Flammeovirga agarivorans: one gene and its partner. The protein of the gene in region 2 binds, or shares a complex with, the protein of the main gene of each other region. Links are inferred from orthologs where the notes say so. Each region holds a gene or a part of one and is shown on either strand. Other genes may lie near its edges. The genes, in order: hslU and hslV.

Region 1 (3,242 bases), on a different replicon or contig from region 2:
GTGGAATTGTGGGCTTTGGTATGGCATATATGGGGTATGGTGAATTTGATGGATTTGACCAAAACGGAAATTATACTGGTACTTATAATGCCAATGACTATTGGCTGCAAGGTAGTTATACTTACAAACAAGGTGTTTTTTCTTTTTCAGCCAATATGAAGTTTGCCGCTTCTAAAATTGAAAGTTATAAAGCTAATGCATTAATGTTTGATATGAATGGTGCTTTCATTCACCCAACAAAAGATTTGGTTGTTGGATTGTCCGTAAAAAATGCAGGTTTTGTAATGAGACAATATCAACCAAATGATACTAGTGAATTACCTTTTGATACCCAACTAGGACTCTCATTTAAGCCAGAACGTATGCCATTGCGATTTTCTGTGACGTATCATCACATTCATCAGTTCGATATTACGTATACAGATACATCCTTAAAAGGAGAACAGGACGCTTTTGGCAATGATTTATATAAAGAACCGACATTTGCTGACAAATTGTCACGACATTTTGCCTTTGGAGGTGAATTTGTATTAGGGAAAGTGGTAAACGTTCGCGCAGGATACAATGTAATGCGTAGAAAAGAAATGATCACTCAAGGTGTCAAAGGAATGGCAGGGATGTCATTAGGAGCAGCCTTGAAGATCAAAAAACATATTGACTTCGGATACAGTGTGGCTTGGTATCATGTAGCAGGACCTACCAATAGTTTAAGTTTATCCATTGCTACTAAAGGATGGGATAAACGTAAAAAAACTGTGATTGAATAAAATATCAACCCTATTAAATAAAAAATTATGCTTGAAAACTCGAATTATTTAACACCAAGAGAGATAGTACAAGAATTAGATAAATATATTATTGGTCAGGCAGATGCAAAGAAAAATGTATCAATAGCGCTTAGAAACCGTTGGCGTAGAATGAATGTAAAGGGTGACCTTCGCAAAGAAATTATGCCAAATAATATATTAATGATTGGTTCTACTGGTGTTGGTAAAACTGAGATTGCAAGACGTTTAGCTAAGGTTGCAAAAGCACCATTTGTTAAAGTAGAAGCATCTAAGTTTACTGAAGTTGGTTATGTTGGTAGAGATGTTGAAAGCATGGTTCGAGACCTTGTAGAGCAATCAGTAGGGATGATTAAAGACCAAAAAAAGGCACTAGTAGAAGAAAAAACACAACAAGCTGTTGAAGATGCAATTCTTGATGCATTAATTCCACCATTAAAAGGAACTCCAACAACCAATGCGAATGGTGAATATCTAAATCAAGATCATGAGTTAAATGAAAAAACTCGTGAGCGTTTTAGAGAAAAATTAAGAGCAGGAGAATTAGAAGATAGAAAAATCGATGTCACTGTTGATAAAAGCTCAAACTCATTAGGTTTTGTAGGTGGTGCTCCAATGGATGAAGGTTCTATGATGAACATTCAAGAAATGATTAACGGAATGCTTCCTAAGAAAACGAAGAAACGTAAGATGACGATCGAAGAGGCGCGTAAAATCTTGGTAGACCAAGAAAGTGCGAAGCTGATCGATATGGATGAAGTGAAAGATGAGGCAGTGAAGTTGGCAGAAAACTCAGGTATCATTTTCATTGATGAGATTGATAAAGTAGCAAGTGGAGGTTCTAAGCAAGGTGCTGATGTTTCTAGAGAAGGTGTGCAAAGAGACCTTCTTCCCATCGTAGAAGGCTCAACAGTAAATACTAAACATGGTGTAGTGAAAACTGATCATATTTTATTTATTGCTGCTGGTGCTTTCCATTTATCTAAGCCTTCTGATTTAATTCCAGAGCTTCAAGGTAGATTCCCAATTAGAGTGGAGTTACAAAGCTTAACGAATGAAGATTTCAAAACAATCTTACGTCAACCTAAGAATGCTTTAACAAAACAGTATGAAGCATTATTGGATGCTGAAGACGTGAAGTTGAGCTTCAATGAAGATGCGTTGGATGAAATTGCTTCTATTGCTTATGAAATCAACGTAGAAGTTGAAAATATTGGAGCAAGAAGATTGCATACTGTAATGTCTCATTTATTAAATGATTTATTATTTGATGTACCAGATGTTATCGGAGCAAATGCTCAGATCGTTGTTACTAAAGAAATGGTAAATGAGCGTTTATCAGGTCTTGTGAAAAACAGAGATTTAAGCCAATATATCTTATAAGATAACGATATGTTTTGTTGAACATACTGTATGATTATACCGTTGTACAGTAGTGATATAAACAATAAAGTCCTTGATGTAGTTTAATAGCATCAAGGACTTTTTCTGTTTTATAAGGTATGGAAAATGATATAATCACAATTGGTTGAAATTTGAAAAATATGATGATTTCAATGTTTGAAGAAATAAGGTTTATATTTAAAAAAGTTCCCAATCATGATATAATCCTATTTATTCTTTATCTAAAAAGGTGATTTTAAGAAATTTTATATGTAATATTATAGAAAGAAAAATAGACTTTTACTTCATCACCAACAAACGAAGATTAGATTAGTAAACAATTGAGAAACCACTTAAAAATAACTTCTCTCTTTCTATCTGTATTCATTTCAATCTCACTCTTCAGTAATTTAAATAAGAAGGCGATGAACTTAAAGTAGGCTTAATATAGTTAACCAACTTTGAACGAATGAGACTCAAAACAACTCTGTGCCTGCTCCTCTCTTTAATCAGCATGACTTTTTCATTAGCACAAGAAAGATTGGTGACAGGTAATGTAACTGACGGTGTAAAGCCACTCCCCGGGGTAACTATTGTAGTTCAAGGAACTAGAAGAGGTGCCGTTTCTGATATCGAAGGTAATTATAAGATAAAATTACAATCAGAAGACAAGGTTTTAGAATTCAACTTTATCGGGATGAAATCTCAGGTTGTTGAAATCGGTACAAGATCAAAAATTGATGTTGTACTCGAAGAAGATACTGAAGAATTAGATGAAGTAGTAGTTACAGCCAATGCAATTGAAAGGGAAAAAAGAACTTTAGGTTATTCTGTAACTTCTGTAAAGGGTGAAGAAGTAGACCGAGTAAAGTCTACAAACTTTCTTAACTCTTTATCAGGTAAAGTTCCTGGTGTACAAATTTCTCAAGCAAGTTCAAATCCTGGTGGATCTACCAGAATTGTCATTAGAGGTACAAATTCATTGAGTGGAGGTAACCAACCACTTATTGTCGTGGATGGTATCCCTGTAAGTAATACGAATGTATCTACGGGTAGTGGTATTCAAGGAGCTTT
Region 2 (3,213 bases):
TTCCTTCGGAAGACATGATCAAATCTGCTTTTTGTGCAATTTGGTCTAAATCAACATCATGCACATCTCCATTATGGTAATGAACTAACCTAAAATCCTCTGAACTATATACGTATACTTCAGATACTTTTGTGATTTCATCTTTCAAAGCTTCGTTTTCATTGTAATTAGTAATCCCCCAATCCAATTCATCTAATGTATGCTCTAAGTTTTGAACATAATGTGGACCTAAAGATTCTAATACTGAATATTCCTCATGCGAATACTCTTGAGCGTTGATTTTTTCTAGTTCCTTATTCTGAGCGAATAATAAAGAAGATGCCAATAATAGTGTAGTGAATAAGAATGTAGTTTTCATGATAGTGTGTTTTTTGGTTGTGACTTCTATAGCCTTATACGTTTTTTAGCAGTGTCAGATACTTTTTATTTGACCCTTGTATGTAATATTTACTTTGTTTTTCCAATAAGTTTAAAATATGTTAATTTTATCAAAAAAACAAGTTTTAAAGGTAGAAAAACAGCTTTTAACACTATCAAAACCAATATTCTACGACCTATTAATCTGTAAACCTCCAGAATGTAATGCTACTATATTTGATCCTTTTGGAAATAATCCTTTTTTAATCATATCAAATACTCCAAACATCATTTTTCCTGTATAAATACGCTCGAGCTCGATGTTATATTTTTGATTAAAAAGTGCCATAAACTCCATTAATTCAGGTTTCTTTTTGGCATATCCACCAAAATGATACTCCAAGTTTAATGTCCATTCTGGAAAGCTGTTTCTGCCTTTCACTGATGAAATAAATTCATTGATATCTTCATAAAGAAAATCACCACCTTTTAGAGCAGGAAAACCTATTACTTTTGTTTCGCTTGATATTGAAGTGATCAAACCTGCCAAAGTACCTCCGGTACCACAAGCTGCGCATAAGTAATCAATGTTGTGATCAAATTGATTTAATTCTTCTCCTAACTCTGCAACGCCAGCTAACGCTAAATCATTTGAACCTCCCATGGGAGCCATATAAAAGTCTCCAAAAGTATTTTTTAATTGAGGTATAGCAGAACGATAGTCACGGAATGAAGTACGGTCTAAATAAGTTAACTGCATTCCTTGTGATTTTGCAAAAGCTAAAGTTGGATTTAAAGGAAGGTGTTCTTCTCCTCTAATTACACCAATCGTCTTTAAACCATATAACTTACCTGCTGCGGCAAAAGCATGAATATGATTAGAATAAGCACCTCCAAATGTCAAAATTGTATCATATCCGTCTTCTTTAGCTTTTAAAAGATTATACTTCAGTTTTCTCCATTTATTTCCCGATACTTCCGGATGGGTTAAATCGTCACGCTTTACAAAAAGACGAACCCCATTCTCGATGAGAACAGGGTCCTTTATTTCTTGCATGGGAGTGTTTTCCTTAGGTAAACTTTCCATGTCTAATATTTATTGCTTTACAGTATCAATCACAAAATTGTGGTTCGTATAGATACAGATATCAGCGGCAATACTAAGGCCTTCTCTTACCATTTCCTCTGCTGTTAAGTCTGGAGCATGCTTCTTTAATGCTAATGCTGCCGACTGAGCGTACATACTACCCGATCCAATAGCTGCAATATCATGGTCTGGTTCAATAACATCACCAGTACCAGAAATGATTAAAACATCATTTTTATCTGCAACGATCATCATTGCTTCTAATTTTCTTAAATAACGGTCAGTTCTCCAATCCTTTGCTAATTCGATAGCAGCTCTCTTCATATTTGACTCTCCAAAAGCGTTTAATTTCTCTTGGAAACGTTCCATTAAAGTAAATGCGTCAGCAGTTGATCCAGCAAATCCACAAAGAATTTTACCACCCATTAAAGTTCTGACTTTTTTTACATTGCTTTTTGCTACTGTATTTCCAAAAGTAGCTTGTCCGTCTGCTCCTAATGCTACCTGTCCATCCTTTTTAATAGCAAGGACGGTAGTTGATCTAAATTTCTTTTCCATAGTTTTTATGTTTTTGTTTATCTGATCACCAATAAGCGACCCATGTGTTTGATCATCGACAAATTGTCAGTTTTATAAGGTTGAAAAAGGAAAATCGAATATTAATTAAATGATTTGTACCTATTTTGTCATATTCTCTATCAATATCTTTAATACTCTCGATTTTCTGAAGTATTTTCAATACGATTTAAAGAAAAAACTCGAAAAAGTTCTAGTGAACTTTATATCATCAAATAATTACATATGATCTTTAATTACAAACATGCCGTAATAAGTGCTATACTATTAGGGTCTACAATGCAAGCCTGTAAAACTACACAGCCTGCTGCAAATGGTCAAAGTGATATCGGCCAAGCCCAAATAGATGAAACTATACTTATTGAAGATACTACTACACAAGAAAATGTTGACCAAACCCCGGAATGGGTAGCAAAGAAAGGACCTTATCATGCTGCATATGATCAAGCATTTAAGATCCTTCATACACAATTAAAAGTGAGCTTTAACTGGGAGAAACAGCATATGAATGGAGATGCTGTTATTACATTACAACCGTATTTTTATCCACAAAGTGATATTATCCTTGATGCCAAACACTTCGATATACATAAAATCGAGCTTGTAGATAAACAGAATAAGTCAATTACGGCTCTTGAGTACACCTACGATAGTTTACAACTAAATATAGCTTTAGATAAAGAATATAGTAGTGATGAAACTTGTCACCTACATATTGTTTACACTGCAAAACCTAACGAAAGACAGTCTCATGGTAGTGAAGCTATCACTGATGATAAAGGTTTATATTTTATCAATCCATTAGGTGATGAAATAGGAAAACCACAACAGATTTGGACACAAGGTGAAACCCAAGCCAACTCATGCTGGTTCCCTACATTCGATCACCCTAATGTAAAGATGAAGCAAGATATCTTTATGACTGTACAGGATAAATATGTCACTTTATCGAATGGTAAATTAGTATCACAACAAAAAAACAGTGATGGTACTAGAACAGATCATTGGAAACAAGAACTACCACACTCTGTATACTTAGCAATGATGGCTGTTGGTGACTTTGCTGTTGTGAAAGATGAATGGAGAGGAAAAGAGGTTAGTTATTATGTAGAACCAGCTTATGAAAAGTACGCCAGAACAATCTTTGGTAGTACTCCTGAAATGATGGAATACTTCTCCAACCGTTTTGACTA

The links.
Region 1: the proteins of hslV (region 2) and hslU are in contact, whole or in part, in a solved structure (PDB 1G4A), measured with the Escherichia coli proteins. The link is inferred for Flammeovirga agarivorans from one-to-one orthologs.

What each region holds. Positions count from the first base shown.
Region 1 is NZ_JABAIL010000001.1:139,923-143,164, forward strand. What follows is about bases 79-2,981. They hold hslU (ATP-dependent protease ATPase subunit HslU), read left to right. Parts: upstream 79-794; coding sequence 795-2,168; downstream 2,169-2,981. Other genes in these bases: porQ (type IX secretion system protein PorQ), read left to right, coding at 79-767; HGP29_RS00695 (SusC/RagA family TonB-linked outer membrane protein), read left to right, coding at 2,638-2,981. Outside these bases: more of porQ, read left to right, coding at 1-78; more of HGP29_RS00695, read left to right, coding at 2,982-3,242. UniProt on the Escherichia coli protein: ATPase subunit of a proteasome-like degradation complex; this subunit has chaperone activity. The binding of ATP and its subsequent hydrolysis by HslU are essential for unfolding of protein substrates subsequently hydrolyzed by HslV.
Region 2 is NZ_JABAIL010000005.1:153,411-156,623, reverse strand. What follows is about bases 229-3,102. They hold hslV (ATP-dependent protease subunit HslV), read right to left. Parts: upstream 2,003-3,102; coding sequence 1,454-2,002; downstream 229-1,453. Other genes in these bases: HGP29_RS16715 (M1 family aminopeptidase), read left to right, coding at 2,246-3,102; HGP29_RS16725 (1-aminocyclopropane-1-carboxylate deaminase/D-cysteine desulfhydrase), read right to left, coding at 548-1,444; HGP29_RS16730 (hypothetical protein), read right to left, coding at 229-358. Outside these bases: more of HGP29_RS16730, read right to left, coding at 1-228; more of HGP29_RS16715, read left to right, coding at 3,103-3,213. UniProt on the Escherichia coli protein: Protease subunit of a proteasome-like degradation complex believed to be a general protein degrading machinery. The complex has been shown to be involved in the specific degradation of heat shock induced transcription factors such as RpoH and SulA.